2 regions of the Pseudomonas trutticola BRTCR10 genome follow, and region 1 is predicted to be linked to the other one. Evidence: riboswitches for the same ligand, from Rfam matches in the RefSeq annotation. Region 1 holds a riboswitch; the other holds the start of a gene.

What was found. Region 1 has a riboswitch for cobalamin ahead of cobO (cob(I)yrinic acid a,c-diamide adenosyltransferase). Riboswitches for the same ligand answer to the same signal wherever they lie in the genome.
Region 2: another riboswitch for cobalamin. It lies ahead of cobW (cobalamin biosynthesis protein CobW); the one in region 1 lies ahead of cobO (cob(I)yrinic acid a,c-diamide adenosyltransferase).

Annotation. Positions count from the first base shown of each region.
Region 1 is NZ_CM149552.1:1,936,347-1,946,604, forward strand. Features, by position in the region: gene purM (phosphoribosylformylglycinamidine cyclo-ligase) at 1-135, opposite strand, end outside; gene ACVVH8_RS08690 (DUF2066 domain-containing protein) at 509-1,567, shown strand; gene ACVVH8_RS08695 (AI-2E family transporter) at 1,602-2,675, shown strand; gene hda (DnaA regulatory inactivator Hda) at 2,883-3,587, shown strand; gene ACVVH8_RS08705 (C40 family peptidase) at 3,814-4,431, shown strand; gene ACVVH8_RS08710 (C40 family peptidase) at 4,653-5,189, shown strand; gene ACVVH8_RS08715 (PQQ-dependent sugar dehydrogenase) at 5,400-6,713, opposite strand; gene ACVVH8_RS08720 (hypothetical protein) at 6,780-7,364, opposite strand; cobalamin riboswitch at 7,527-7,751, shown strand; gene cobO (cob(I)yrinic acid a,c-diamide adenosyltransferase) at 7,832-8,443, shown strand; gene ACVVH8_RS08730 (cobyrinate a,c-diamide synthase) at 8,440-9,903, shown strand; gene bluB (5,6-dimethylbenzimidazole synthase) at 9,900-10,258, shown strand, end outside.
Region 2 is NZ_CM149552.1:3,714,186-3,724,443, forward strand. Features, by position in the region: gene ACVVH8_RS16855 (phospholipase D-like domain-containing protein) at 1-351, opposite strand, end outside; gene ACVVH8_RS16860 (vWA domain-containing protein) at 554-1,156, opposite strand; gene ACVVH8_RS16865 (magnesium chelatase ATPase subunit I) at 1,210-2,223, opposite strand; gene ACVVH8_RS16870 (IS481 family transposase) at 2,724-3,866, opposite strand; gene cobN (cobaltochelatase subunit CobN) at 4,001-7,849, opposite strand; gene cobW (cobalamin biosynthesis protein CobW) at 7,853-8,926, opposite strand; cobalamin riboswitch at 9,024-9,235, opposite strand.

The DNA.
Region 1 (10,258 bases):
GAAACCGCCCAGGCCGCCCATGACTTCCGGGCGCGCAGTGCGCTTGGCGACGCTCTTGATGCGTTCGACCAATGCTTCACCGGCGTCGATGTCTACACCGGCGTCCTTGTAGCTCAGGGAGGGTTGCTTGCTCATGATCCAGGCCTTTAGGGGAGGGGATTCAGGGGTAACGACCGAGTTCAGCGGGAACATCGAAATCGAGGGGGCGATGGCCTCACGCGAGTTTCGAGGTGCCCGGCTGTTGCCGGTCTGCGAAGGCGCGCGATTTTATCAGGCTTGAGGGGCAGCGGCCATCCTCGCACCGACGGGCAGGGCCATATCGGCGGAAATTTTTTGCAATTGAGGCGTACGGGTGCCTGTATAAGGTGTGGCAATTAACCGTCTATCGTTATCACTGTGCAAAAACTTACCGCCGCCGTGTGAATGTTTTGCAACGGCCGAGGGTCACAGCCTTGCTCAACCGGTTCACGCGGCCTGTTCCAGCCGCTCCTGTCGACGGGAATTTTCCATGCGTTTTTGTAAATTGTTGTTTGTGGGCTGTTTGTCTGTGGTCAGCCTGGCGAGTCATGCCGAAAACCTCAAAGGCCTCTATCAAGTACGTGAGCCGGTCCACGGCCAGGCACCGGAAGAACGTGATCGCGCGACTCAGGCTGCGCTGGATACGCTGGTCCTGCGCCTGACCGGCGACCCAAAAGCCCCGCAGAATCCAGGGCTGGCGGCGATTCGCAAAGATCCGCAGCAGATCATCAGCCAGTTCGGTTTTGATGCCGGGCCGCCGGAGGTGCTGAAGGTCGACTTCGATCCGGCGACCACCGAGCAGGCCCTGCGCCGTGCCGGGTTGTCCTTGTGGGGCGCCAGTCGACCTTCGATTCTGAGCTGGTGGCTGAACGACTCCACCGAAGGTTCGAGTCTGGTCGGTGACGGGCAGGCCGCGGCCGCGCCGTTGCGTACGGCTGCTCAGCACCGTGGTTTGCCGCTGCGTTTGCCGCTGGCCGATCTGAGTGAGCAGCTGGTTGCCACGGCACCTGCTTTGGAAGGAAGCGATCCGGCGCCGTTGCGCGGGGCTTCGGAGCGCTACAACGCGGATGCCCTGCTGGCGGTGCATGCCCGCGAGGAGGGCGGGCAGTGGCAAGCCAAGTGGCACTTGTGGCTGGGCGATCAAAAAGAAGCGGGCAGTGTGCAGGGCGCCGATCAGGCCGCCGTGGCCGATGCGGTGATGCTGGCGGTGGCCGAGCGCCTGGCGCCACGCTTTGTTGCCAAGCCCGGGGCGTCGGGGCAGCAGACCCTGGAAGTGCAGGGCATGAATCTTGAGCATTACGCCACGCTGTTGCGGTTACTCGAACCGTTCGGCGTGCGTCTGCAAAGTGTCGATGGCGATCGCATCGTCTATCGGGTCAATGGCAGTGCCGATCAGATGCGTGCGCAGTTGTCGCTGGCAAAGTTGCAGGAACTGCCCGCCGAAGCGCCCGTGCCAGTTGCAGCGCCACAGCCAGCAGTAGCAGGTGCTCCGCCCGTTGTGGCTCCGGCCCCGACACCGGCGGCACCGTCGTTGCGGTTTCGCTGGTAAGTCTTTCCTTATATAGAAGCAACAGGAGTGGTACATGGCCGATACGCGGCGTTGGTTCTGGCTCGGTGGGGTAGTCCTGCTTTGCGCGTTTGTATGGTTGTTGCATCCGATCCTCACGCCGTTTCTGGTGGCGTTGCTGCTGGCGTATCTGTTCGATCCGCTGGTGGATCGTCTGGAGCGCCTCGGTCTGTCGCGCACCTGGGGCGTGATCGCCGTGTTTGCCTTGTTCACCCTGATTGTCACGGCGCTGTTGCTGGTGCTGGTGCCGATGCTCGCCAAACAATTGCTGCGCTTGTACGAACTGGCGCCGCAGATGCTCGACTGGTTGCAGCACACGGCGTTGCCGTGGGCGCAGGCGAAGCTCGGGCTGTCGGATGGCTTCTGGAAGTTCGACAAGGTCAAGGCGGCGATCAGCGAGCACATGGGTCAGACCACTGACATTGTCAGTGTGGTGCTGAGTCAGGCAACGGCGTCGAGCCTGGCGCTGATCGGCTGGCTGGCCAATCTGGTACTGATCCCGGTGGTGAGCTTTTACCTGCTGCGCGACTGGGACGTGATGATGGCCAAGATCCGCAGCCTGCTGCCGCGCGATCGTGAAGCAACCATCGTGTCGCTGGCGGGCGAATGTCATGAAGTGCTCGGGGCATTTGTGCGCGGTCAGTTGTTGGTGATGGTGGCGCTGGGTGTGATCTACGCGGCGGGACTGATGATCGTCGGGCTCGAGTTGGGGCTGTTGATCGGCCTGATCGCGGGCCTAGCGGCGATCGTGCCGTACATGGGCTTCGTGATCGGCATCGGCGCGGCGCTGATTGCCGGGTTGTTCCAGTTCGGCGGTGATCTTTACCCGATGATCGGGATTGTTGCGGTGTTCATGGTCGGCCAAGCGTTGGAAGGCATGGTGCTGACGCCTTTGCTGGTGGGCGACCGCATTGGTCTGCACCCGGTGGCGGTGATCTTTGCGATTCTGGCCGGTGGCGAGTTGTTCGGGTTTACCGGGGTACTGCTGGCGTTGCCAGTGGCGGCGGTGATCATGGTGCTGGTGCGCCACGTACACGACTTGTACAAGGACTCCGACATCTATAGCGGGGCGGACGAGCCCGAGTTGTAGTGGCAGTGACGGCCACCCGGCAAATCGCCGGGTTGGCCCGTGTCATGCAGGTGTTGGCGTCAGAGAATCTGTCATAAAACCAGTGTGTTAACGCAAACCTTTGATTTGGCTGGACTCTGTTGCATTGTGCGCTCAGCTTCACGGGTATAAACTTCGCAAACTTTACACAGAGGCCACTAACGGTTCCTTGGGAACTGTTCAGTCAGCATGAAACCGATTCAGCTGCCCCTAGGTGTGCGTCTGCGTGACGACGCCACCTTCATCAACTATTACCCAGGCGCCAATGCCGCTGCACTCGGCTATGTCGAGCGCCTATGCGAAGCCGACGCCGGCTGGACAGAAAGCCTGATCTACCTGTGGGGCAAACACGGCGTAGGGCGTACGCATCTGTTGCAGGCCGCGTGTCTGCGTTTCGAGCAGATGGGCGAGCCGGCGGTGTATCTGCCGTTGGCCGAGTTGATGGATCGCGGTATCGAAATTCTCGACAATCTTGAGCAGTACGAACTGGTCTGCCTGGACGACTTGCAGGTAATTGCCGGCAAGGCGGACTGGGAAGAGGCGATGTTTCATCTGTTCAACCGTCTACGTGACAGCGGTCGGCGCCTGCTGATTGCTGCCTCGACCTCGCCGCGTGAACTGCCGGTCAAACTGGCTGACCTGAAATCGCGTCTGACCCTGGCGCTGATCTTTCAGATGCGCCCACTCTCCGATGAAGACAAATTGCGTGCTTTGCAATTGCGCGCATCGCGTCGTGGTTTGCACCTGACTGACGAAGTCGGGCATTTTATTTTGACTCGCGGCACCCGCAGCATGAGTGCGCTGTTCGACCTGCTTGAACAGCTCGATCAGGCCTCGTTGCAGGCGCAACGCAAGCTCACCATTCCCTTCCTCAAAGAAACCCTCGGCTGGTAGCCATCCCTTTGGTTCTGCGGCTTTCAGCGTGTTTCGGCATATTTCAGGCGCCAGAAAATCCGCGTTCCTGCACCGATTGCAGGTCGCGTATTCGTTCAAATGGGCTTAAGCGCTTAGATGTAAACGAGAAACCGAGAAGTCACAAAAAGATCGATTGAATTTGCAAATGAGGTCGATAGCGGGCATAGTCTCGGCTTCTTTACAACTATCAGCCACGGTCGTGCCCATGCTAAAGCGCTTCGCACCCCTCGTGCCTCTCGCACTCGTCACCCTGTTGTACGGTTGCGCTGCTCATTCTCCAGTTCAAGAGCAGCCACAACAGGTTAAAAATTCTGCCACTGCCCAGTCTTCCGTTATTTACCAGGAAGAGCTGGACACCGAAAAAGAACTGTCGGACTTCAACGGCAACAAGCCTTACCAGCTTCCAGTTCTGGCCGACAGCATCCTCGAACGCGGCATGTCCCTGATCGGTACCCGTTACCGTTTCGGTGGTACCTCTGAAGCCGGTTTCGATTGCAGCGGTTTCATCGGCTATCTGTTCCGCGAAGAGGCCGGCATGAACCTGCCACGCTCCACTCGCGAAATGATCAACGTGGATGCGCCGCTGGTATCGCGTAGCAACCTCGAGCCGGGCGATCTGCTGTTCTTCGCCACCAACGGTCGTCGCGGTCGTGTCAGCCACGCCGGGATCTACCTCGGTGACAACCAGTTCATCCATTCCAGCAGTCGTCGCAGCGGCGGTGTTCGCATCGACAGCCTGGGTGACAGCTACTGGAGCAAGACCTTCATCGAAGCCAAGCGTGCACTCGCCATGGCCCCGACCGTGGTCACCGCGCGCAAGTAATTCCCCGGTTGTCGCCACGTCCGTGGCGACAACAAAGCTTCCCGGCAACGGAGTAGACCTAGACTTTACAAGGTGAAGTTAAAGTCTTACTTGAAGTTTGCCGCGTAGCCGCTAGAATCCTGAATCTATATTGATGGCAAACCGCCTGCGTGCTGCGCAGGCGGTTTTGTTTTCTGTCCATCCGGCAGAGAAAGCCGCAGCCAGATCAGGATGTTCTGCTTATGACCATGTCGGCCCGCCTCGCATTGATCTTCTTCGCAGCGCTGCTCAGCGCCTGCGCCAGTCGTACTCCGCCGCCTGCGCCTGTAGTTCGCGCTCCGGTCGTGTTCGGCCCCTCGCAATCTTTCTCGCCCGCTGCTGAAGACGTGTTGTTCCGCGCGCTTGGCCTGGTAGGCACGCCTTATCGCTGGGGTGGCAACACGCCGGATTCAGGGTTTGATTGCAGCGGGCTCATAGGTTTTGTCTACCGTGATGCGGCGGGTATCTCTCTGCCGCGCTCGACTCGCGAACTGATTGTGATGCAGGCGCCGAATGTCGGTAAGGAAGGCTTGCAGACGGGGGATCTGATCTTCTTCGCCACCAATGGCGGTTCGCAGGTCAGCCATGCGGGGATTTACGTCGGGGAAGGGCGCTTTGTGCATGCACCGGCCACTGGCGGTACGGTGAAGCTCGACAGCCTTTCGAAGGCGTATTGGCAGAAGGCGTATCTGAGTGCGAAGCGGGTGTTGCAGCCTGAGCATCTGGCGCATAACCCGTAATTCAATTCTTTGAAGAACCCTTATGGGAGCGGGCTTGTGTGGCGAGGGGATTTATCCCCGATGGGTGGCGAAGCCGCCCCAAAACCACCCTCTCAGTCCACCCGTTGTACCGAGTGTGATGGTTTGGCGACTGCTTCGCAGCCGATCGGGGATAAATCCCCTCGCCACACAAGCCCACTCCCGCAGGTATTGCGTACAGCGGTTAGAACTCTACTTCGCTGAAGAAACCCGCCAAACCTTGTTCCCCACATCATCCGCCACCAGCAAGCCGCCTTGCTGATCGATCACCACGCCTACCGGGCGGCCAAGCGCGTTCTCGTCCTTGTCGAGGAAACCGGTCAGTACATCCACCGGTGTGCCGCTCGGTTTGCCGCCGGTAAACGGCACGAAAATCACTTTATAGCCACTGTGCGGCTTGCGGTTCCAAGAGCCGTGCTGGCCAATGAACGCACCTTCCTTGAACTGCGCCGGCAGCGTATTGCCCTCGGCGAAGGTCAGGCCCAGCGACGCGGTATGCGGGCCGACCGCGTAATCCGGAGCAATGGCCTTGGCCACCAGATCGAGATTCTGCGGATTCACCCGCACATCAACATGCTGCCCGTAATAGCTGAACGGCCACCCGTAAAACGCGCCGTCCTTGACCGAAGTGATGTAGTCCGGCACCAGGTCGCTGCCGATTTCGTCACGCTCGTTGACTGCCGTCCACAACGCACCGCTGGTAGGTTCCCAGGCCAGACCGTTGGGATTGCGAATGCCCGAGGCGAAAATCCGGTGATTGCCGGTCGCCCGATCCACTTCCCAGATCGCGGCGCGACCTTCCTCTTTATCCAGGCCGTTTTCGCCGACGTTGCTGTTCGAGCCGACCGTGACGTACAGCTTGCTGCCGTCCTTGCTGGCAATGACGTTCTTGGTCCAATGGTGATTCAGCGTGCCGCCGGGCAGATCCGTGACTTTGATCGGTTGCGACTTGATCTCGGTCGCGCCAGCTTCGTAATGGAAGCGCAGCAGGCGATCGGTATCCGCCACATACAGATCATTGCCGACCAGGGTCATGCCAAACGGCGAGTTGAGATTCTGCAGAAACACCGTGCGTGTCTCGGCCACGCCATCGTGATCGGCATCGCGCAGCAAAGTGATGCGATTCGGGCTCGGCACGCCGGCGCCAGCCTTGCCCATGACTTTCTTCATCACCCAGCCACGAACGCCGCTGCTGTCGTCAGGTTTCGGCGGGGCATTGGTTTCGGCCACCAGCACATCACCATTGGGCAACACGTAGAGCCAGCGCGGATGATCGAGGCCTTCGGCGAACGCGGCGACCTGGGTGCCTGCCGCTGCTGTCGGTTTGCCGCCCTCGGGCCAGCCGACCGCCGGAGCAATATTCACCGTCGGGATCAGGGTCTTGTTGGGTTCGGGCAGCTTCGGTGAAGGGCCGGTGCCGTCGGAAACTTGCAGGCTGGAGGATTCACCGCAGGCGGTGAGCCCTCCGGCGAGGGCGATGACGAAAACGAGCTGGGACTTGCGCATTACTGATCTTCCCTATGAATGCATTCCTAATCATAGAGGAGCGCGCAAGCCCGATGGTTCAACTGCTCAACTGCGGGCCTCTTTGAACAGCACGGCAATGCCCGGGTGATAGTTGCCGGCTTCGTTGCGCAGCTTGCGATAGGCGTAAGGGAAATACCAGGCGACGGCGCAGGTGTGTTCCTTTTGCAGGTCGTCGACCATGTCTTGCAGTTCTTCGGGGCTGGCGCTGTGCTGGGCTTTTTGTGGGGCGACAAACAGGCAGCCGAGTTTGAGGTCGCTGGCAAAGCTGATGCGTTTGGCGTCGCTGGTGATCTCCTGCAGGGCTTGGGTCAGGTTGAGGTTGTTGACCCGCGGCCAGCGTTGCGTGGCCTGGATGTATGCGCGGTCTTCGCTGCCGGCGAGAAACAGGTCGGCACGGGCATTGCGCTCACCGTCTTCGTTTTGCTTGCGGGTGGCCGTCTGTTCCAGCGTCACCAGCTCGGCCATCCATGCCGCCGCCGAGAGCAGGCCGAGATTGGCTTTCTCGTCATGCCAGTAGGGCGTGTCGCTGTCGCCGCGCACGGCGTTGTAGCGGTCGATACAGTCAAACCAGCGTTCAAGCACCGGGCGCAGGAATTCCAGGCGCGGATTGCTGATGATCATGCCTTGCATCGTAATCATCCTTATTGTTGTGATGGCTTTTTCGACAAAAGCATGGCTCTTTGATATCACTTGTCTGAGCATGGCACAAGATTGGCGCCAGTTAATTGATCGACGGCAGTTATTCGCCCGACGGCCCCCTCTTTAATTGACGCTCCACCCCCAACCCTCTAACCTTCGCGGCTTGTTTCAGGTGCTCTGTGACCTGCGTCGACAGAGTGAAACAGGGAAGCCGGTGAGGGTTGTCTTCGAGCGAAGAGCGACCACGATCCCGGCGCTGCCCCCGCAACGGTAAATGAGTGAAAACTGCGTCGAATGCCACTGCTCAAAGCGGGAAGGCGCGCAGTCAGGCGAACGCCGCTCATGAGCCCGGAGACCGGCCTGATCCATCCAGCGGCATCACGGTGGGCGATGCCAGGCTTTTTGCCGTCTATTCTTGTGCCTGCCCGCCGTTATCCAGCCTCAACGGAGAGCTCCCCATGACTGATTTCCCCGAGCGTGACGAACGCCATCTGGCGCGTATGCAGCGCAAAAAAGCCGTGATCGATGAACGCATCGCCAACTCGCCCGACGAATGCGGTCTGGTGCTGGTGCTGACCGGCAATGGCAAAGGCAAAAGCAGCTCGGCATTCGGCATGCTCGCCCGCGCCATGGGCCACGGCATGCAGTGCGGCGTGGTGCAGTTCATCAAGGGCCGTAATAGCACTGGCGAAGAGTTGTTCTTCCGCCGCTTCCCGGAGCAAGTGCGTTTCCACGTGATGGGCGAGGGTTTCACCTGGGAGACCCAAGACCGTCAGCGCGATATCGCCGCCGCCGAAGCTGCATGGGCCGTGTCCCGCGAACTGCTGCGCGATGCGTCGATCGGTCTGGTGGTGCTCGACGAACTGAACATCGCCCTCAAGCACGGCTACCTCGATCTCGATCAGGTACTCAGCGACTTGCAGGCGCGTCCACCGATGCAGCACGTGATCGTCACCGGGCGTGCGGCCAAGCCGGAAATGATCGAGATGGGCGACACGGTCACCGAAATGGGCATGCTCAAACACGCCTTCCAGGCCGGTATCAAAGCGCAGAAAGGCGTCGAACTTTGAATCAACCACGTCACTGCCCGGCGGTCCTCATCGCCGCGCCGGCCTCCGGTCAGGGCAAGACCACCGTCACCGCAGCACTCGCCCGTCTGCATCGCAATCAGGGGCGCAAGGTCCGCGTGTTCAAATGCGGCCCGGATTTTCTCGACCCGATGATTCTCGAGCGCGCCAGCGGTGCGCCGGTTTATCAATTGGACATGTGGATGGTCGGCGAGCAGGAAAGCCGTCGCCTGTTATGGGAAGCCGCTGCTGAAGCCGATCTGATTCTGATCGAAGGCGTGATGGGGTTGTTTGACGGCACGCCGTCGAGCGCTGATCTGGCGCGGCATTTTGGTGTGCCGGTCCTCGGTGTGATCGACGGCACGGCGATGGCGCAGACCTTTGGTGCGTTGGCGCTTGGATTGGCGCGCTATCAGCCGGACTTGCCGTTTGCCGGCGTGCTGGCCAACCGCGTCGGCACCCTGCGCCATGCGCAATTGCTCGAAGGCAGCCTCACCGAAGGTTTGCGCTGGTACGGCGCGTTGTCTCGCGAAACCGGCATCGAACTGCCGAGCCGCCATCTCGGCCTCGTGCAGGCCAGCGAACTGAATGATCTCGACGTGCGCCTCGATGCGGCCGCCGCAGCGCTTGCCAGCAGTTGCGAGGTAGCGCTGCCACCGGCCGTGGAGTTCGCCGCGCCTGACGTGATCGCCGCCGAGCCATTGCTCGAAGGCGTGCGCATTGCCGTTGCTCGCGATGAAGCCTTTGCCTTCACCTATGGCGCGAGCCTCGACCTGTTGCGCGCAATGGGTGCCGAATTGAGCTTCTTCTCGCCGATCCGCGATACGCAATTACCCGAGGCGGACAGCCTGTATCTGCCCGGTGGTTATCCGGAATTGCATCATGTTGCGCTGTCGCAGAACACCGCGATGCTCGACGCGATCCGTGCGCATCACGCGGCTGGCAAACCGTTACTCGCCGAGTGCGGCGGCATGCTGTATCTGCTCGATTCCTTGACTGACGTTGAAGGCACTCGCGCTGAACTGGTCGGTTTGCTGGCGGGCGATGCGGTGATGCAAAAGCGTCTGGCGGCGTTGGCCCTGCAAGCGGTGGATCTGCCGGAGGGTTCGCTGCGCGGTCACACCTATCATCATTCCCTGACCACCACCGAGCTGACGCCGATTGCCCGGGGCCTGAGTCCGAATGGCGGGCGCGGGGCCGAGGCGGTTTATCGGGAAGGGCGGATGACGGCTTCGTACGTGCATTTTTATTTTCCGTCGAATCCGACTGCGATTGCCGCGCTGTTTGCGCCAGATCTCAAGGCCGCCATCGCTGGCAAGCCAGCTCCCACAGTGGGCGGTGTAAAGCCTGAAGAAATGCGATCGCCATTAGGGACTGGTAATCCAGCTTCTGTGGTGGGTGATGCAATGTCTGAAGAAACCCAATCCCCTGTGGGAGCTGGCTTGCCAGCGATGGGGCCATGACCGACAACGCATTCTCCGAAGCCGAGCGCGCAGCGGTTTATCGAGCCATCGCTGAACGCCGCGACATGCGTCACTTCACCGGTGGCACGGTCGCGCCCGAACTGCTGGGGCGACTGCTCGAGGCCGCGCATCAGGCCCCCAGCGTCGGCCTGATGCAGCCCTGGCGCTTCATCCGTATCAGCGACCGAGCCCTGCGCGGGCAGATCCAGAATCTGGTGGAAGAAGAACGCATCCGCACCGCCGAAGCGCTCGGCGAGCGCAGTGACGAGTTCATGAAACTCAAGGTCGAAGGCATCAACGACTGCGCCGAAGTGCTGGTCGCCGCATTGATGGATGATCGCGAGAAACACATTTT
Region 2 (10,258 bases), 1.8 Mb from region 1:
TTCCAGAAACTCACCCAGTTGGGGAGCCTCCGGCGTGCCATAAGCGAGGTGGACGCGATAGTGAATGGTCATCCCCGGATTCACCGCGTAATCGGCCCAGCGAAATTTCTGCAGCGGGGCCTTATCGCTGGGGGTGGCGTGAAACTGCGGGAACGTGTGGGTTTTTCCGGGGAAGGTCAGGCTGTTGAAAAGAAACAGCCAAGGCTTGTCGCCTTGCTGTTTTTCGATGGCGAATCCGAGCAGACCTCTGCGCCGGGGTTCGGCCAGATCCATCGCCAGCAGCACGCCGTTGGTACCGGCGTAGGCTTTGACGCGGAAGTCGTCCTGAGGGTTCTTGACCAGAATGCGCATCGCTCACTCCTTGTGATTGCGGCTGGGGTGCAGCATAGAGCAGTGCTGCGAATTGTGGTCAATAGATCCGAATCCGAGTGGAGGCCATCGCGGGCAAGCCCGGCTCCCACAGTTCCCGAGGCGGACACAATGCCTGGGGTCAACAGAAAAACCTGTGGGAGCGGGCTTGCCCGCGATGAGGCCCGGTCAGACGACACCAGAATCAAAGGTCGTCGATGTGCCGATAATCTGCGGCCAATGCCTCCGCCAGATCCCTCGCCCGCCCTAACCGAATCGGCCCGCGTTCGATATCGATCAACAGACCCGGACAATCCAGCGTCGGCAAGCCTGACCAGGCTTTCAAACGCCCGTCCGTGACCACCAGCAAGCGTTGCTGCTCGGCCGGAAAACGCTTGCGCCGCACCGTAAGCCATTGCTGCGCCTGCGCCAGTGCCGCGAGCAACGGCGTCCCGCCCCCCGCGCCCAAAGCATCGAGCCAGACACGCAAACCGCTGGACGCCTTCAAGCCCTGCACCTGCCACTTCGGCGCCGCGCCACTGGCGGTCAGTAACGCCAGCCGCGCACGCTGGCGATAGGCGTCATCAAACAGTTGCGCGAGCAGGCCTTTGGCATCGCGCAGCGCGTGATGGCGGCGCGTCGAGGCCGAAGCATCGACGATCACCAGCCACAACTCATGGGGCGAGCGGGTGCGCAATTGAAACAACAAATCTTCCCGGCTTTGCGGGCGGCCGTTAAGCAGCGTTCCCGGCCAGTTCACCGCGCCACTGCGAGCCGCATGACGTTTGCCCTGGCGTCCGTTATCCAACCGTCCGGCGCGGGGTCTGGCATTCGCCCCCGCGTCAGACCGGGGGCGAATGCCTAGGGCTTTTTTTCCAGCGGCCAGCTCGGCACTTCGCGGCGGGCACCGGTGGCAAGTGCCGGGGCCGGCATGTCGCCCCACTGGCCCTGCCCTTCGCTCGGGTTCGGACTGGCCGCCGCGTTTGCCGGGGATTGCGCGGGTTGTTGAGGAGTGGAAGGCATTTGTTCGCGACGACGATGGCGCAGGGCAAATTCGGCGACAGCGTCGATATCCTCTTCGGCGATGGCCGTGGCACCACGCCATGCCGCGTGAGCGCGAGCCGCGCGCAACCACACCAGATCAGCACGCAAGCCATCGACGCTGGCGGCGAAACAACGCTCGGTGATGTGCGCCAGCGCGGCATCGTCCAGAGGAATGCCGACCAACGCGCTGCGGGCGTTTTCACAACGCTCACGCAGGGCCTGTTGTGCGCTTTCCCACTGGGCACAGAATCCTTGTGGATCGCTGTCGAAATCCAGCCGCCGGCGAATGATCTGCCCGCGCTCGGTCGGTGCGGTATGGCCACTGAGCGCGACGTTGAGGCCGAAGCGATCAAGCAACTGCGGGCGCAACTCGCCCTCTTCCGGGTTCATGGTGCCGATCAGTACAAACTTCGCCGAATGCCGGTGGGAAATACCGTCGCGCTCGATCAGGTTGGTGCCGCTGGCAGCGACGTCGAGCAACAGATCGACCAGATGATCGGGCAGCAGATTGACTTCATCGACATAGAGCACGCCGCCGTCAGCCTTGGCCAACACGCCGGGGGAAAACTGCGCGCGGCCGTCGCTGAGGGCGGCATCGAGATCGAGCGTGCCGACCAGGCGCTCCTCGGTCGCGCCCAGCGGCAAGGTGACGAACTGGCCGCTGGCGAGCAGATCTGCGAGGCCTCGGGCCAGGGTGGATTTGGCCATGCCACGCGGGCCTTCGATCAGCACACCGCCGATTTTCGGGTCGATGGCGGTGAGGCACAGGGCGAGTTTCAGGTCATCGGCGCCGACCACGGCGGAGAGCGGGAAATGTGGGGTGTCAGTCATTTGGGCTTTTCTCTTTCGTGGTCTTTGGTGTGCTTGAGGGTTGCCGGGTGTCAGGTAGAAATACCCTCACCCTAGCCCTCTCCCAGAGGGAGAGGGAACTGACCGTGGTGCTCTTTTGAGGTCCGCCGACTTGAGCTATCCAGTCGAACTCAAGTTTTTAACAGCACACAGATCGGCTCCTTTTCCCGTGGTGCTCTTTTGAGGTCCACCGACTGAACTTTCCAGTCGAACTCCAGTTTTGAACAGCACACAGATCGGCTCCCTTTCCCGTGGTGCTCTTTTGAGGTCCAACGACTGAACTATCCAGTCGAACTCCAGTTTTGAACAGCACACAGATCGGCTCCCTTTCCCGTGGTGCTTTTTTGAGATTCACCGCCTGAACTATCCAGTCGAACTCAAATTTTGAACAGCACACAGATCGGCTCCCTTTCCCCCTCTCCCCCTTGGGTGTATGTACCGGAGACATGGTGGACACATGTTCGGAGACATGGTGGACGGTTTTAGATCTTCTTACCTGCCGTAACGATCTGCAAGTTCAAGTCGATTCGGGCAATACGATGTCTACTCCAGTAGACATCGTGGATGCCATCTTCCGTCGTTTCCCGGATAGCTACTGACCTCCCATAAAAAGCTTTTCCGACTGTGTATTCACGGTTCCGCCAGTAGATCTCGCCCTTCACCTGAACCTTCCTGACCACATCCCCATCGTCGTACTCCGGCGCCGCGGGCTGCTCCTGATATTCCCGTGGGCTGCTGCTGTAGCGAGTAGCAGGCACCTGCATGTCCAACGCTTGATGTGGACGCTTCTGGTTGTAGATATCACGCCAGATATCAAACGCCCGTTGTGCACCGTTGAGATCAATAAAATGTCGGTCTCGCAGGACTTCATTTTTCAGGCTGCGGTGGAAGCGTTCCAGCTTTCCTTGGGTTTGCGGATGATAAGGTCGAGAGTGCCCGACCTTGATGCCCTGACTCATCAGCCAGACCTCCAGCGCGGTATAAACGCCAGTCTGGTCACCCCAGGGTGAACCGTTGTCCATCGTCATGCGCAAAGGCAGACCATGACGCCGAAAGACCCGGATTAGATGCTCCTGAACGGTTTCACGTCGCTCATCGAGGCAGGCCGCGATACACAGCGAAAACCGCGAATGATCGTCCAGTATCGTCAACGGATGGCAACGTCCCTGAGCCAGGCTGATATGGCCCTTGAAGTCCATCTGCCAAAGATCGTTGGGCGCTTCATGCTCGAAGCGGATAAACGGTTTAATCTCAGCGGCCTTTGAATCAACGCGTGAATGACGCTGTAAAACCGCATGCACGGTACTGACCGAAGGCATTACTGCGCCGCTGTCTTCCAGCACACGTTTGAGCTTGCGAGCGCCCCAAGCCGCGTATTCCTCACTCACGGTCAGAATCTGCTGCTCAACCTCTTCAGCGCAGCGTTTGGGTGACGTCTTCGGTCGTCGAGACTGATCGATCAAGCCCTCTGCACCTGAAGTTTCAAACCTGTTGAGCCATTTGTAGGCAGTGCTTGGGCTGATATTGAATCGGCGGCAAAGCTGCCGGACATTGGCTCCTTCTTGCCGAGCCAAATGCACAAACTCTGAACGAAGCTGCACGGTGGACACCTCTTCCCAGGACACAGGTCATCTCCTTGGTGATGAGCAATGTGTCTATTAAAAAGTGTCCACCATGTCTCCGAACACCTGTCCACCATGTCTCCGGTACATACATTGGGGGAGAGGGCTGGGGTGAGGGGGTGGCGTTCTTGAGTGCGTTACATATCTTCTTCTATATCCAGCAACAGATTCTCCAGCGCCTCTTTATAAGCACCAGGTTCCTGCCACATCCCCCGCTGCTGCGCTTCCAGCATGCGTTCGGTCATGTCGCGCAATGCATGCGGATTATGCTCGCGGACAAATTCCCGGGTCGCCGGATCCAGCAGATACGCGTCCGCCAACAATGCGTACTGGTGATCGTCGATCAACTGCGTCGTCGCATCGAACGCAAACAGATTATCGACCGTCGCCGCCAGTTCGAACGCGCCTTTATAGCCGTGCCGCTTGACCCCGTCGATCCATTTCGGGTTCGCCGCCCGCGAACGGATCACCCGGTTCAGCTCTTCTTTCAAGGTGCGGATCTTCGGCAGATCCGGCTGGCTGTGATCGCCGTGATAACTGGCCGCCGCTTCGCCGCGCAGGGTTTCCACGGCGGCGAGCATGCCGCCCTGGAACTGGTAATAGTCGTTGGAGTCGAGCAAGTCGTGCTCGCGGTTGTCCTGATTCTGCAGCACCGCTTGCACTTGACTCAAACGCTGGACGAACTGTTCGCGAGCGGCGGTGCCTTCGTCCGCACCGCCATAAGCGTAGGCGCCCCAGTTCAGGTAAACCTCGGCCAGATCCTCGCGGCTCTGCCACAGTCGACCGTCGATGGCGCCCTGCACGCCTGCGCCATAGGCACCCGGTTTGGCGCCGAAGATCCGCCATCCGGCCTGACGCCGTGCAGCGTCTTCATCGAGGCCCGATTGCAGCAGTGCCTCGCGTTCGGCGCGGACTTTGGCGGCCAGCGGATTGAGATCGTCCGGCTCGTCCAGTGCAGCGACTGCTTGCACTGCAGCATCGAACAGGCGAATCAGGTTGGCGAAGGCGTCGCGGAAGAAACCCGAAACCCGCAGGGTCACATCGACACGCGGACGGTCGAGCAGGCTCAGCGGCAGAATCTCGAAGTCATCGACCCGTTGGCTGCCGGTGGCCCACACCGGACGCACACCCATCAGCGCCATGGCCTGGGCAATGTCATCGCCGCCCGTGCGCATGGTCGCGGTGCCCCAGACCGACAGGCCGAGCTGGCGCAGGTGATCGCCGTGATCCTGCAAGTGCCGTTCAAGAATCAGCGTGGCCGACTGAAAACCGATGCGCCAGGCAGTGGTGGTCGGCAGGTTGCGCACGTCCACCGAGTAGAAGTTGCGTCCGGTTGGCAGCACATCGAGACGGCCACGGCTAGGAGCGCCGCTCGGGCCAGCGGGGACGAAACGCCCGCTCAAGGCGTCGAGCAGGCCGCGCATTTCGGCGGGGCCGCAGGCGTCGAGGCGTGGGGCGACGACTTCGCGCAGGTTTTCGAGGATCGCGTCGACTTCAGCCCCACGCGGACCCTGTAGGAGCGAGCCTGCTCGCGATGGCGTCAGGTCGGACAATTCAGTTTTGAATGACACACCGCTATCGCGAGCAGGCTCACTCCTGCAGGGGTTGTGCAATGTCTGGGAGATCAGTTCGGCGGCAAACAATTCGAGGCGTTCTCGGGTATCGCCGGCGGTGCGCCAAACCTCGTCGCTGACCGATACCAGTTCCTCCGGCCGCGGGCCAAGCCACGAATCGGCCAGTGCACAATCGAGTGGATCGAAACCCAATTCAAACGCCTTCGCCAACGCCCGCAGCAAACTCGACTGCGCACCCTTGCCATCGCCACGGGGAATTCTCAGCAATGCCAGCAAGGTATCGATACGCAAACGCCCGGTCGGTGACTCACCGAAAATATGCAACCCATCGCGGATCTGCGATTCCTTCAAGTCGCACAAATAGGTATCGAGACGCGGCAGCCAGATTGCGGCATCGGCATCCCTGTCCAGCGCCGCATCGAGTTGCAGCTCACGGTCGATTTGCGTGTCGCGCACCAGTTGCAGAATGTCCCGCTGCAGTTCACGGGCGCGGCGCGGATCGAGCAGTTGCGCCTCGTAATATTCGTCGGCCAGCAGTTCCAGATTACGCAGCGGGCCGTAGGTTTCGGCGCGCGTCAGCGGCGGCATCAGGTGATCGATGATCACCGCTTGCGTACGCCGTTTGGCCTGGGCGCCCTCGCCCGGGTCGTTGACGATAAATGGATAGATATTCGGCAGCGGCCCGAGCAATGCATCCGGCCAGCAGTTCTCGGAAAGCCCGACGCCTTTGCCCGGCAGCCATTCGAGGTTGCCGTGTTTGCCGACGTGGATCACGCCGTGGGCACCGTAGTTACTGCGCAGCCAGAAGTAGAAGGCGAGATATCCGTGGGGCGGCACCAGATCCGGATCGTGATACACCGCGCTCGGATCGACCTGATACCCCCGCGCAGGTTGAATGCCGACGAAGGTCAGGCCAAAGCGCAGGCCAGCGATCATCATGCGCCCGTCGCGACACATCGGATCGTTTTGCGGCGGCCCCCAACGCTCGATCACGGCAGCGCGATTGGCCTCAGGCAGCGCGTTGAACATGGTCAGGTAATCATCCATCGCCAGGCTTTGCTGGCATGGGCGCAAGTCAAGCGTATCGAGGTCATTGCTGACGCCGCCAAGCAATTGCCGGATCAGCTCGGTGCCGCTCTCCGGCAGTTCCGGTGTGAGCGGATAACCTTCGGCCTGCAAGGCGCGCAGGATATTCAGCGCCGCCGCCGGCGTATCCAGACCGACACCGTTGCCGATGCGTCCGTCACGAGTCGGGTAGTTGGCGAGAATCAGCGCAATGCGTTTCCCGGCATTCGGCACCCGCGCCAGATCGATCCAGCGCCGCGCCAGTTCGGCGACGAAATCCATACGTTCAGGTTGCGCGCGATAACAGACCACATCCGACTGACTGCGCTCACTGCGCCAGGCCAGATCCTTGAAGCTGATCGGGCGGCTGATGATGCGCCCGTCGAGTTCCGGCAAGGCAATGTGCATCGCCAGATCCCGTGGACCGAGGCCCTGCTCGCTGTCACGCCAGCCGGGCTCGTTGTCCTGGGCACAGATGGCCTGGATCACCGGAATATTGCGACGAAACGGCCGTAAATGCGGCGCTTCAGGGCTGGACTGGGCGAAACCGGTGGTATTGAGAATAACCCCTGCCTCGACCTCATCCAGCCAATCTTCGACGACCGACAGACAGCCGGGCTCTTTCAGACTGGCCACGGCAATCGGCAACGGATTAAGCCCCGCCGCTTGCAAGCGCTGACAGAAAACATCGATGAAGGCGGTGTTCGCCGCTTGCAGGTGCGAACGGTAAAACAGCACCGCCGCGACCGGTTGCTCCGACAGCCAATCGGCTTGCCAGTCACTCAGCGCAGCGGTGTTTTTGTTCGGGTGGTAAATCGCCGTGCGCGGCAGGGTCTGCGGCTCATCCCAGGCGTAATCGCGGCCGAGCCAGCGGTTGCCCAGACAACGGAAGAAATCCAGCGCATTGCCCATGCCGCCCTGACGCAAGAATTGCCAGAGACGATCACGATCCTCGGCGCCGACGGTGCTCAAGTCGCTGAGTTCCGGATCGGGGCGATCATCACCCGGCACCAGAATCACCTGTACACCACGCTCGGACAGTTCGATCAAACGCTCGACGCCGTAGCGCCAATAGGCAATGCCGCCGTGCAGCGAAATCAGAATGACCTTGGCGTGACGTAGCACTTCATCGACGTACAAATCGACCGAAGCATGATTTTGCACCTGCATCGGGTTGGCCAGACGCAGGCTCGGATAATCCTCGGGCAACTGCTGCACGGCTTCGGCGAGCAGCGCCAGACTGGAGTCGCCGCTGCACAGGATCACCAGCTCGGCGGGGGTTTGTCCAAGGTCGGCAATGTTGTCATCCGACACGAAACCGCCGGGCTGGGTCCTGAGCAGGTGCATGGTTTAAACGCTGAGCGCGGCGCGCAGTTGCGCTTCGAGTTGCGCCGCGTCGAGCTCCTGACCGATCAACACCAGGCGCGTAACGCGCGATTCATCGGCGCCCCACTGACGGTCGAAGTGCTTGTCGAAACGCGTGCCCACACCTTGAATCAGCAGGCGCATCGGCTTGTTCGGAATGGCCGCGAAGCCCTTCACGCGCAGGATGCCGTGCTTGACCACCAGTTGCGTCAGCGCGTCGAGCAGCAGGCTCTCGTCGGCTTGCGGCAGTTCGATGGAGATCGAATCGAAGGCGTCGTGATCGTGGTCATCGTGGTCGTCATCGCCTTCACCGTGGTGGTGATCGTGATGGCTGTGGCGGCTGTCGATGTGTTCCTCAGAACCGGCACCGAGGCCGATCAGCACGTCCAGCGGCAGGCGACCGTTGCTGGCTTCGATGATTTTCACCGCTGGCGGCAACTCTTCGGCGACTTCAGCGCGGACGCGAGCGAGATCTTCCGGGCTGGTCTGGTCGGCCTTGTTGAGGATTACGAGGTCGGCGCTGGCCAGTTGGTCGGCAAACAGTTCGTGCAGCGGCGACTCGTGGTCGAGGTTCGGGTCGAGTTTGCGCTGGGCATCGACCTGATCAGGGAACGCAGCGAAAGTGCCAGCAGCCACGGCCGGACTGTCGACCACGGTGATCACCGCATCCACGGTGCAGGCGCTGCGGATTTCCGGCCACTGGAAGGCTTGAACCAATGGCTTCGGCAGGGCCAGGCCGGAAGTTTCGATGAGGATGTGATCGAGGTCGCCACGACGGGCAACCAGTTCGCGCATCACCGGGAAGAATTCTTCCTGAACGGTGCAGCACAGGCAGCCGTTTGCCAGTTCGTAAACGCGACCGGTGGCTTCTTCTTCGGTGCAGCCGATGGTGCATTGCTTGAGGATTTCACCGTCGATGCCCAACTCGCCGAACTCGTTGACGATCACCGCAATACGGCGGCCCTGAGCGTTGTCGAGCATGTGCCGCAGCAGTGTGGTTTTGCCCGAGCCGAGGAAGCCGGTGACGATGGTGACGGGGAGTTTGGCCAGTGTTTTCATCGGATGCCCTTTGGCAAGGTGGCGGGCAAACGGGACGAGATCCGCGGCGCAGGCGCGCGCGGAAGAATTCGCCACCGGATCACCCCGCCCGGTTGTAGTGAGAATCTTTGACGAGGCAGGTCTCCTGGCTGACGGTGTTCAGGCCTTGGGCCTGGTATTCGCTGCGCCTTCCCGCTGGCTCATGGGTTGAGCTGGCAGTGGCGTGGCAGTGAATTTCACCGTTCACAGTTGCGGGGGCAGCCGCGGCTTGGACCGCGTTCCCTTCTTAGCTCCGGTTTGTGCCGGAGAACCTCGAAAGCGCAAGGCTACGCATGGTGTGGTGGCGGGTCAATGGGGTTGGGTTTTAGGTTTGGGGGCATATCCGTTGCTGCGGGTGTTGCTGATTAGGGTTCCGCCCTTACGGCGGGTCACTTTTTCCAGACGCCGAAAAAGTAACCAAAAAGGCTGCTCCCGGACGTACGGCACTTCGCCTAGGCTCAGTGTTCCCTCGCTACGGCGTCCATCCGGGGGCATCGCCTCCGGTTTGCTTCGCTGCACCTCCTCTCGATGTGTTTGGCTTCGCCAAACGGCGCTGCGCGCCTACCCCGGATGAACACCTCCGCTCGGCCTGCCGATGGGCCTGAAGATCAAGAGCAGGATCAACAGCCAGATCAAGAGCCAGATCAAGAGCCAGATCAAGAGCCAGATCAAGAGCCCCTCACCCTAGCCCTCTTCCGGAGGGAGAGGGGACTGACCGAGGTGTTTGGGAGAGGTACACCGACTCGAAATACCGAGTCGAACTCAGATTCTGAAAGGCTCAAAAATCAGCTCCCTCTCCTTGGGGAGAGGGCTGGGGTGAGGGGCAAATCCAACACAAAACCAAAGCCGACCGCACGCTTCTCAACACTCAACACTCAACACTCAACACTCAACACAATGAGCGTCAGCTCAAGTACCGCTCTTGACCTTAACCAATCAACACAATGAGCGTTAGCTCAAGTACCGCCCTTGATCTTCACCACTCAACACAATGAGCGTTAGCTCGAGTACCGCTCTTGATCTCAGCGCCCGTCGGAAGGCTGAGCGGAGGGATTGATCCGGGGTGGGAGCGCAGCGACCGTTTGGCGAAGCCAAACACATCGAGAGGAGGTGCAGCGCAGCAAACCGGAGGCGATGACCCCCGGATCGATCCCGCAGCGAAGGAACCCGAGCCACAGCGAGGGCCGTACGTCAGGGTAAAGCCTTTTTGGTTACTTTTTCGGCGTCTGGAAAAAGTGACCCGCCGTAAGGGCGGAACCATAGGCAGCCGTTACCGCAGCACCGGATCCACCCCCGCAAAAAATTGACTAAAAA